DNA from 2 places in the Cribrihabitans pelagius genome. Region 2 is predicted to be linked to the other one. Evidence: riboswitches for the same ligand, from Rfam matches in the RefSeq annotation. Region 2 holds a riboswitch; the other holds the start of a gene.
What was found. A riboswitch is a leader RNA that binds a small molecule or an ion and turns the genes downstream of it on or off. The one in region 2 is predicted to bind cobalamin.
Positions count from the first base shown of each region.

Region 1: linked by a shared signal. The riboswitch ahead of ACOHX0_RS10165 (hypothetical protein) and the one ahead of ACOHX0_RS05475 (CbtB domain-containing protein) in region 2 are both predicted to bind cobalamin.

Region 1 covers NZ_JBMERR010000009.1:105,629-110,913, reverse strand. Annotated here, with positions in the region: gene nudC (NAD(+) diphosphatase) at 1-923, shown strand, start outside; gene ACOHX0_RS10180 (SRPBCC family protein) at 977-1,444, shown strand; gene ACOHX0_RS10175 (alpha/beta hydrolase family protein) at 1,514-2,392, opposite strand; gene ACOHX0_RS10170 (TetR/AcrR family transcriptional regulator) at 2,468-3,139, shown strand; cobalamin riboswitch at 3,158-3,388, shown strand; gene ACOHX0_RS10165 (hypothetical protein) at 3,494-3,901, shown strand; gene ACOHX0_RS10160 (protein-tyrosine phosphatase family protein) at 3,936-4,466, opposite strand; gene ACOHX0_RS10155 (DNA polymerase III subunit gamma/tau) at 4,777-5,285, shown strand, end outside.
Region 2 covers NZ_JBMERR010000004.1:163,621-168,905, forward strand. Annotated here, with positions in the region: gene ACOHX0_RS05460 (cobyrinic acid a,c-diamide synthase CobB) at 1-352, shown strand, start outside; gene cobA (uroporphyrinogen-III C-methyltransferase) at 349-1,107, shown strand; gene ACOHX0_RS05470 (DUF1636 family protein) at 1,104-1,439, shown strand; cobalamin riboswitch at 1,576-1,782, shown strand; gene ACOHX0_RS05475 (CbtB domain-containing protein) at 1,818-1,988, shown strand; gene ACOHX0_RS05480 (CbtA family protein) at 1,993-2,685, shown strand; gene ACOHX0_RS05485 (hypothetical protein) at 2,750-3,256, shown strand; gene cobF (precorrin-6A synthase (deacetylating)) at 3,333-4,091, shown strand; gene ACOHX0_RS05495 (CHAD domain-containing protein) at 4,064-5,285, opposite strand, start outside.

The sequences.
Region 1 (5,285 bases), on a different contig from region 2:
GCGCGCATCTGCGCGGCGACGCGGCGGCACTGGACGCGGCCTGGCGGCACCCGGAGGCGGCAGTGCTGCTGGTGTGGCGCGGCCAGCCGCTGATCTGTCCGCCCGCCCCCGGCGGCGGCAGTGCCGTGCTGGCCTGGACCGCCCCCGGCCACCCGCTGGCAGAGGCCGCCCGCGCCGAGGCGCTGTTCCTTGGCCACACGCCCGAAGGTGCGCCGCGCTTTGCCTGCATGCTCAGCGGCTGGCAGCCGGAGGCGGCCGCGGAGGACACACCCGGCAGCTTCGGCCCGCAGCACCCGGATCTGCCGCAGGGCCAGGTCTTTGCCGATCTGCGCCAAGTGATGGCGCTGCTGCCTGCCCTGGACGCCGAGATCGCGGCCACCGCCAAGGCGCTCCTGTCCTGGCACCGCAGCCACCGCTTCTGCGCCGCTTGCGGCGCGCCCAGCCGGGTGGTTCAGGCGGGCTGGCAGCGGCTTTGCCCGGTCTGCGGGACACCGCATTTTCCGCGCACCGATCCGGTGGTGATCATGCTCATCACCCATGGCGATGACGTGCTGGTGGGGCGCTCGCCCGGCTGGCCCGAGGGCGTCTATTCGCTGCTGGCGGGCTTTGTCGAGCCAGGCGAGACGCTGGAGGCGGCGGTGCGACGGGAAACCTTCGAGGAATGCGGCGTCGAAGTCGGCGCGGTCAGCTACTTGTCGAGCCAGCCGTGGCCCTTCCCGATGTCGCTGATGTTCGGCTGCGCCGGGGAGGCGCTTGGTCAGGCGCTCACCATCGACCGCACCGAAATCGAGGATGCGCGCTGGGTTCCGCGGCAGGAGATGATGGATGTATTTGCGGGCTCGCACCAGGAGATGAAGCCCGCGCGTGAGGGCGCCATTGCGCATTTCCTTATCAAGAACTGGCTTGCGGATACGCTGGACTAGCGCGCATATTCGGTCCAGGCAGCAGAACACAGGCAGATTTCAGGCGGGCATTCATGAAGTTTCTCAGCAAGGAAGATATCGAAGCACCGATTTCCAGGGTCTTCGAGGCGATTGCCGATTTTGAACACCTGGAGCGGGCCGCGGTCCGGCGCGGGCTTGAGGTGGAGCGCACCGGCGACATCGCTGCCCCGGATGCGGGGCTGGCCTGGGATCTGCGCTTCCAGCTCCGCGGCAAGCCGCGCGATATCCGCTTGGTGCTTAAGGAGTATGAACCGGTGACCGGACTGGCGCTGACTGGCAGCGGCAGCGGCGTCGAGGGCACCATGCAGGTTGCGCTGACCGCCCTGTCGCCGCGCAGCACCCGGATGGCGGTGGAGCTGAAACTGTCCGCCAGCACCCTGCCCGGCCGGCTGATGCTGCAATCGCTGAAACTGGCGCGCGGCAAGCTGGAAAGCCGATTCAAGCAGCGCCTGTCCGACTATGCCAAGCTGACCGAAGAGCGGCTGAACCGCACAGTCTGAACCGCACCGCCTGAAACGCGGTTGCGGCAGGAAAACGGGGGCCTGGTCTGAAATCCCGCCGCCGGGCGGTCAGAGCGGCGCAACCAGCTCCGGCCAGAGCGCCGCGTTGCGGCGGGCAAAGGCACCGAGGTGGCCCGCCGCCTTCAGCCCGTAATCGGACGGCCTCAGCACCCTTCGTCGCTGCGGCACCGCGCCGAAGACCTCGGCCAGGCGCCAGGCGCTCACCGGCGGGATCACGTCATCGTCGCTCAGCGCGATCACGTCCACCGGCACGCCCGAGCGCGCCCAGGCCGGGCGCGGCAGGCTGTTTCCGGTTTCCGGCAGGTAGCTTCCCGGCGTGGTGCACCAGCGCCGCCACTGCCAGTAGACCCCGGCCGGCAGGTCGGCCCCGAACCCCACCGCGCGCCCGGGGAGGAACCCGGCCAGCCGCACCGCCACGGGCACATGCCCGAACCAGAAGGCCAGCGCCAGCGCGCGGTAGGGCCAGGGATGATCGTGGTGATGCACCAAGCCGCCCGCAACCACGATCATGCGGGCGACGTCTTCGAGGCCATCCTGCAGGGGCATCAGCATCGCCCCCAAAGAATGGCCAATCACCCACAGCGGCACGCCCGCATAGTGCCGCCGCATCTCGGCCCGGGCGGCCGGCTGATCCGCCAGCGCCCAATCGGCCATTGTTGCATTCGAGCGGCGCGGGTGGCCCTGCGCCGACTCGGCAAAGTCCCGGTAGTCATAGGTGAGGCACGCCAGCTGCTGCTCAGCGGCCAGCCAGCGCGCGAAATGCCGGTAGAAGCTCTGCGGCACACCGGTCGCGCCATTGAGCACCACCGCCGCCCGCGCAGGCCCCTCGGGACGGAACAGCCTTCCGGCCAGCCTCGCATTGCCCGACGCGAACCGCACGGGCTCTTCCCGGACCGCGGCGGATTTGGCTGATGTGTCGTCCAGCATGGCAAGACCTCTCCTAGACCAACTGGTCTAATTCCACCACTGGACCATCCGGTCTAGACCTGTCAAGCTTGCGCCATGCGTGACGCGACGACACCTTCCCCCGCAGTTTCTTCCGCCACCCCCGCTCAGGCCGCCAGCGATCCGGCCGGCGGTGCTCCGCCGCGGCCCACGCGGGAGCGCCTGATCCTGGCCGCTGCGGTGCTGTTCCGCGACAAAGGCTACAGCGGCGTCGGCCTCTCCGAGGTGCTGGCCGCGGCGGAGGCGCCCAAGGGCTCGCTCTACCACCACTTCCCGAACGGCAAATCCGACCTCGCGATGGCGGCGGCAACTTGGGCCTCGGACCAGATCCTGCGGCTGATCGCGGTCTCCTTCGAGCCTGCCGCCAGCTTCCGTGAGGGCGCGGTGACGGTCTGCCACAAGCTTGCGAAGCTTTTCGATACCTCCGGCAAATGGGCGGGCTGCCCGGTCTCGGCCACGCTGTTCGAGGGGCCGGACAACGCGCAGCTGCACCAGCACGCGGCGGAGCTGTTCGAGGGCTGGATCGGCGAGACCGCCGCCCACGCCCGCCGTCTGGGAATGAGTGAGTCTGAGGCGCGCGCGGCGGCGGAGAACTTCTATATCCTGCTGCAGGGCGGCTGGCAGCTGGCACGGGTGCGCCGCTCGTCGGACGTGATCCGCGCCCTGCCCGCGCAGCTGGCGCTGCCGCAAACGGCGCCGCAGGCCCCGCAGCCGCAGAAAACCGATTGACGCGGCGGCGGGAGAGCCGCTACCGCTTGGGGTGACGGTTTCCCGCGGCACGCGTTCTGCTGCCCGGGGTGAAAAGGGAACACGGTGCGGCCCGGCTTTGCAGCCTGGCCAATGCCGCGACTGCCCCCGCAACTGTGAGCGGCGAGCAACCCCGAAGATCACCACTGGCCCGCGGCCCTGCCGCGCCGGGAAGGATCGGGGACGCTTTGACCCGCGAGTCAGGAGACCTGCCGTCACACGTGAAACTCGAAACCGGCGGGGTGTCCGGGCGGGTCCGGATGGCCGCGGTGCTCACGGGCGCAGATCATTTGGAACCGGTCCCGGCAGCTGCCCCGCCAAGCGCGGAGGGCGCTGATGATCTGGACGGACAAGACACATTTCTACGCCGCAACAACCTGCCTGCACCTGGGCAGGCCCTGCCCGGCGGCGGAGCAGATGGTGGCCAAGCTGGCCGAGGCGATGACAAGGGCCAAGCCGCTGACACAGGCGGATTTTTCGATTTCCGGCAGCACCGCGCTGGAAGGCTGCGCCAAGGGTTGCCCGGCGCGCTTTGCGGCCAGCCACGAAGGCATTAGGGTGTTCTGCGGCGCCGATGAGGACGCCGATCCCGCAGAGCTCGACCGCTATGCCGATGCGATGTTCCGGCGCGGCGGCAGCGCCTTCACCGCGGCACAGGGCGGCAGCTGCCGTCCTTGCGCGCTGGTCGAGGCGCTGCCCAAGCCCGCAGAGGCGCGGGACGCCGAGCGGATGATGGCGCTCTGAGCGGCACGGCCGCGTTTTGCAGCCCCGGCCCGGCTCAGCCCTGGCCGGGCGCCTGCTCTCCTGCCCAATAGGGCGCGCAGGCCCAGTCCATCTGCGCCTGGGTTTCCACCGCGCAGGGGCGCACCGCGCGCAGGCGGGCCAGCGCCTTGGCCGGGGGCTCGCCGCATTCCACCAGCAGCCGCAGCACCGCCATGCCCGAGCGGCCGCAGCCGCCGCGGCAATGCACCAGCACCCGGCCGCCGCCCCTGAGCGCATGGCGCGCGGCGGCGCTGGCGGCGGGCCATTTCGCCGCCACCGCGGGCGGCGGAGCCTGGAAATCCGGCACCGGCAGATGCACCCAGCGGCAAGCGAGGCTCTGGATGTCGGCGCCCAGCAGCTGGCCGCCGACGCTTGCATTTTCTGCGTCAGTGGTGAGCGAAATCACCAATCCCGGCTGCCACCCGCCGATATCGGCCAGGTCGCCGCGGTAATCGCCGCCTGCCCCGGGCAGCGGGCACAGCGCCAGGATGCCGCGCGCGACTGGCAGCGCGTGAATCGCCAGCCCCTCCGCACCGGCCTCCTTCATTGGCTCCCGCTGTACTGGCTCCTGCTGGCCCGGCCCTGCCGCGCCGGGATTATCCCTGGACATGATGGCACTCTCCCGCTGCCGCCGCCCCTTCGCACCGTCCGCCCCGTGACCGGGACCCGACTTTGGCAGCCTAGCCGCGAAAGCGCCGCCCTCCCAAGCCTTTTGGCACAACTGGTTGGCACGGCGCGCCCCGCGGCTCCCTGCGGCCCCGGCCCCGCGCCCCTTCTGCGGTGGACGAAGCCGCCCCGCTTCCTTACCTTGCCCGCAACGCGGCGCTGCCGCCTCCCCGAATCCGGCACGAGAGACCATGAGCGACACACCCAGCGCCGCCCCCGGCGGCACCGGCGGCGAAACCGGCCAATCCCCCTATCAGGTTCTGGCCCGCAAATACCGCCCCGAGACCTTTGCCGACCTGGTCGGCCAGGACGCGATGGTGCGCACGCTGAAGAACGCCTTTGCCGCCGACCGCATCGCCCAGGCCTTCATCATGACCGGCATCCGCGGCACCGGGAAAACCACCACCGCGCGGATCATCGCCAAGGGCATGAACTGCATTGGCGAGGATGGCACCGGCGGCCCCACCACCGAGCCCTGCGGCAAATGCGAGCATTGCGTGGCGATCATGGAAGGCCGCCACGTCGATGTGATGGAGATGGACGCGGCCTCGCGCACCGGCGTGAACGACATCCGCGAGATCATCGATTCGGTGCAGTACCGGGCGGCCTCGGCGCGATACAAGATCTACATCATTGACGAGGTCCACATGCTGTCGACCTCCGCCTTCAACGCGCTGTTGAAGACGCTGGAAGAACCGCC
Region 2 (5,285 bases):
CAGGCCGGTGCATGGCGAATGCGGCGGCTACATGGCGCTGGGCGAGGCGCTGATCGACAAGGCGGGCAACCGCCACCGGATGGCGGGGCTATTGGGGCTGGTGACCTCCTACGAGAAGCGCAAGTTCCATCTCGGCTACCGCCGTGCGGTGCTGCAATCGGCGATGCCGGGCTTTGCCGCGGGCCAAGCCTTGCGCGGGCATGAGTTCCACTATTCCACCATCCTGGACGAACCCGACGCGCCGCTCGCGCAGGTGATGGACGCCGACGGCAGGCCGGTGCCCGAGACCGGCTCGGTCAAGGGGCATGTCACCGGCACCTTCTTCCACCTCATCACCGGAGAGCGGACATGAGCGGTTTTGTCAGCTTCGTCTCCTCCGGCCCGGGCGATCCGGAGCTGTTGACCATCAAGGCGGTGAAGCGGCTGGAGACGGCGGACGCGGTGCTGTTCGATGATCTGTCTTCGGGGCCGATCCTGTCCCATGCCCGTCCGGATGCCGATCTGGTCGGCGTCGGCAAGCGCGCCGGCCGCCCCTCGCCCAGGCAGGACCACGTGAGCCAGCTCCTGGTGGAATACGCATCATCGGGTGCGCATGTGGTGCGGCTGAAATCCGGTGACTCGGGCGTCTTCGGGCGGCTGGAGGAGGAGATCACCGCCCTGCGCGCGGCCGGAATCGGTTTTGAGATCGTGCCCGGTGTGACCGCGGCCTCGGCGGCGGCGGCGGCGGCGAACATCCCGCTCACCCGGCGGATGACGGCACGGCGGCTGCAGTTCATCACCGGCCATGACGTGACCGGCGGGCTCCCGGACAACCTGAACCTCGCGGCGCTGGCGGATCCGGAGGCGACCACCGTGGTCTACATGGGCAAGCGCACCTTCGCAGCCCTGGCGGAGAAGCTGATGCAGGCCGGGCTGCCGCCGGAAACCCGCGCGCTGCTGGCGCTGGGTGTCTCGACGCCTGCGCAGTCGCTGCATTGCCACACGGTGGGCGAGCTGCCGCAGGTGCTGCGCAAGATGGAGACCGGCGCGCCGGTGCTGATCCTCTACGGGCCGCTGGCCGGCAGCGATCTGCCCGCTGCGCCTGCAAACCCGCCACCAGGCGCATGAGCACACCCGCGATCACCCTCTGCCGCACCTGCCGGGACGCCGACCCGCAGCTGCCGGATCAGCTCGCGGCGGCCTTGCAGGACGCCGGGCTGAGGGCGGAACTGGCGCAGGCGGACTGCATGTCCGGCTGCCGCCGTCCGCAAACGCTGGCGGTGCGGCAGAGCGGCAAGACCGCCTATCTGTTTGGCGAGATCACTGCCGCCGACCTGCCGGACCTGATGACCTTCCTGCAGATGTATGGCGCGAGTCCCGACGGCAATTTCGCCGATGCGCGCCCGCTCGGGGCGTTGCGCTTCAAGGCGCTGGCCCGAATTCCGGCGCAAAACAGCTGAGCCCGCGCATGCGGCGGGCGGAACAAAATTCCCGCACGGAATTTTGGCCGGAAAATCTCCATTTTCCGGTTCCCTGCCGCGAAGCTTGCGCAACAGGACGGTTTCAGCCTTGACCGGAGCGGCCCGCGCCGGGCACAACAAAGCGATACGGTGTCCAGTGGTGCCAAGCGCCAGGACTGAAACGGGAATGAGGAACGGCGGACCAAATCGCGGCGCCGAAGCTTCAACCGCCCCCGCGACTGTGAGCGGCGAGCGGCCGTCCAATGCCACTGGCGCAAGCCGGGAAGGAGGACAGCCGCAGCGACCCGCGAGTCAGGAGACCGGCCGTGTCGGAACAGAAAACTTGTGCCGTCGGGTGTGACGGCTAGGAGGAAAGACATGACGACGAAAACGCATCTGGCATCTGCCGCCGGCACCAGCCTGATTCCGGCCCTGTTTGCCGTGGTCCTGGGACTGGGCATTGTCACGCTGACCGGCCACGTGCAGGCCTCTGCCCTGCATGACGCGGCGCATGACGTGCGCCACGCCACCGGCTTCCCCTGCCACTAGGGCCATGTTCAGCCGCATTCTGACCAGCGGGTTGTTCGCTGGCGCTGCAGCAGGGTTGATTACCGCCCTGCTGCAGCTCGTTTTCGTGCAGCCGGTGCTGCTGCATGCGGAGCTCTACGAATCCGGTGAGCTGGTGCATTTCGGCGGTGCCGCGATCTCGGCGCATCCCGAGCTGCCCGGCATCGACGTGATGCGCGACGGGCTGAGCATCATCTTCACCATGCTGACCTACACCGGCTATGCGCTGGTGATGGTGGCGCTGATGTCGCTGGCCGAGCGCCAGGGCCATGCCGTCACCGCGCGCACCGGGCTGTTGTGGGGGCTCGCGGGATTCATCACCTTCCACTTCGCGCCCGGCCTGTCGCTGGCGCCCGAGGTGCCGGGAGTGGCGGCGGCCGATGTCGGCCTGCGCCAGGTCTGGTGGACGCTGACGGTCGCGGCGGCGGGGGTTGCCATGTGGCTCATTGCCTTTGGCGGCGGGCTGACCGCCTATCTGATCGCCGCGCTGCTGCTGCTCGCACCGCATGTGGCGGGCGCGCCCGAGCCCGAGAGCTTCTCCGGCCCGGTGCCGACCGAAATCGGCGCGCTGTTCGCCGCCCGCGCCTTTGGCGTGGGGATGGCGGCCTGGGTGCTCTTGGGCACCTTCGCAGGCCACTTCTGGCAAGCCGAAGGCAAACGCGAAGCGGCCGCGGCCTGACCCGCAGCACTTCCCGCCCCGCCGGTGCAGACCGGCGGGGCGCTCTTTTGACGAGGATAAGAAGATGTCCCGCTCTCTTGCTCTTTTTGCCATCGGGCTGGTCTTCGGCGGCGGCGCGGGCTTTGTGACTGCGGCCGGGAATGGCGTGACCTTCGACGGCCACGACCACGGCAGCGCGGCGCTTCACGGCGGCGGCCATGCGGAAATGGCAGGCCACGCCCATGAGGCGGTGCTGGACCTTCCCGCGGGCAGCGATGCGCCCCGGGTTGCGCTCAAACTGCTGAAGGACCCGATGTCCGGATGGAACCTGCAGGTCACGCCGGAGAACTTCCGCTTTGCCCCGCAGAATGCCTCCGCCGCGGATGTGCCCGGCGAGGGTCATGCGCATGTCTATGTGAACGGCGGAAAGATCGCCCGGCTCTATGCCGAGTGGCTGCATATCCCCTCCCTGCCCGCGGGCGGAGCCGAAGTGACGGTCTCGCTCAACTCCAACAGCCACAGCCCGCTGACGGTCGAGGGTGAGCCGGTCTCGGCCAGCGTCACCGTGCAGGGTGATGGCGAAGGCTCCTGAGCCTGTTCCCAGACGAGCGGAATACACGCGCGCTGCCCTTGTCCGGGGGCCGCGCTTCCAGCGAGAAGGCCCCGGCATGATTGAGCTCTCCCTGATCGGCATCGGCACCGGCAACCCCCAGCACATGACCTTGCAGGCGATTGCGGCGCTGAATGCGCAGGACGTGGTCCTGATCCCCACCAAGGGCGCGGGCAAGGATGACCTCGCTGGCCTGCGCAAGGATATCTGCGCGCAGGCGATCGAGGGGGACGGCCCGCGAATCGTGGAGTTCGCCCTGCCCCGGCGCGACGAGGCAACCCGCGATTACCGCCAGCGGGTGGATGACTGGCACGACGCCATCGCGGAGATCTGGTGGCAGACGCTGTGCGAAGCCCTGCCCGAGGGCGGCAAGGCGGGGTTCCTGGTCTGGGGCGACCCGTCGCTTTACGACAGCACCATGCGGATTGCCGCCCGGCTTAAGGCCCAGGCGGATCTGCGGCTCACGGTGATCCCGGGCATCACTTCGATCCAGGCGCTGACGGCGGCACATGCGGTGCCGCTCAACGACATCGGCGCGCCCTTCACCATCACCACCGGGCGGCAGTTGCGCGAGGGCGGCTGGCCCGGCAGCGCCGATACGCTGGTGGTGATGCTGGATGGCGAATGCTCTTTCCGCGCGATCGCTTCCGAGGGCGTGGATATCTGGTGGAGCGCCTATGCAGGGATGGCAAACGAGATTTCCATTGCCGGGCCGCTGGGCGACGTCGCGGCGGATATCGTGGAGACCCGCGCGGCGGCCCGCGCCGCGCATGGCTGGATCATGGATATCTACCTGTTGCGCCGCGCCGGGGCCTGAGCGGCGCAGCCGCCATTGCACAGCGTAAGGACACGCGCCTGTGCGGCGGAGCTGGTGAAGGCGTCGAGCCGCTCGCCAAGCCGGGCGCGCGCCGCCTGCTGCTCCTTGTGCAGCAGCGCGATCATCGCGCCGGCAGCCAGCGCGGCCTTGGCCTCGGCGGAGTCGGATTTCCCTTTCGGAGTGGTGAGGCCCCGGGCGGCCAGTTCCAGGAGCGTCGCTTGCTGCTGGGCACAATCGTTGAAGCGGCCAAGCCTCTCCTGGAGGCGCTTCAGCGGTTTCAGCGCCTGGCTCAGTTCGGCGGCGGGAAACAGCGGCGCAAAGAGCTCCATCAGGTAGCGCAGCTTCTTGCAGCCGATGCGCAGTGCGTGGATCTCGGCGTCGGGGCTTTGAGCGGTGATGCGCGCGGCGGCGCGGCAGAGCTTGGCGTGGCGGCGCGCGATGAGCTGCCGGGCCAGCGCGCCGGCCGGCAGCGCCGCGCCGGAGCCTTGCGGGCGGGCAGCGGCGGCTTCAGCGGTGAGCCCGGCCATGTGCCAGCGGTAGGCCGCGCCGCCGAGGCGGGCCGCCAGCTCGCGCTGGCAGGCGGCACGCCTGGCGCGGATGGCGGCAAACAGCGCGGAGAGCCCCGGGTGCAGCGATGCGGGCAGCATGGCGCGGAAGCGGTCCTGCTCCAGCAGCCAGACATCGAGGTCGCGCAGCCCGTTAGTCTGGGTCATCAGCGCCTTGAGATCGCGGCGCAGGCGGGCGGCGTCCTCGGCGGGCAGCACATCTTTCAGCCCTGAAAGCAGCGCCCGGATGCGGCGCAGGGCGATGCGGTAGTCATGCAGGAACTCGGTGTCCAGATCGGAGATGATGCCAGGCTCATTCTGCCGCGCGGCGGCCAGATGGGCGGCGAGGATCCGGCCTGCGGCCTCATGCGCGGGCTGCCCGGGGGAAAGCGGCAGCACCGGCTTGGCGCTGTAGCGCGGCCGGTCCGGCACCAGCAGGGCAAATAGCGCGGCGGGCGCCGCAGGCTCTGCGCGCAGCGCCTTGAGGTGGCGGTCCAGCGCGGGCGCCGCTTTGCGGCCCTTGAGCTGGCTGCAGAGAAGGCTGGCCGTGCCGCGCGGTGTCTCGACGCCGTAGACCGTCAGCGCCCCGCGCGGCCTGCCCCGGCGGGCAGCGCGAAGGTTGTGCCGGGTGAGGCGGCCCTCGGCCTGG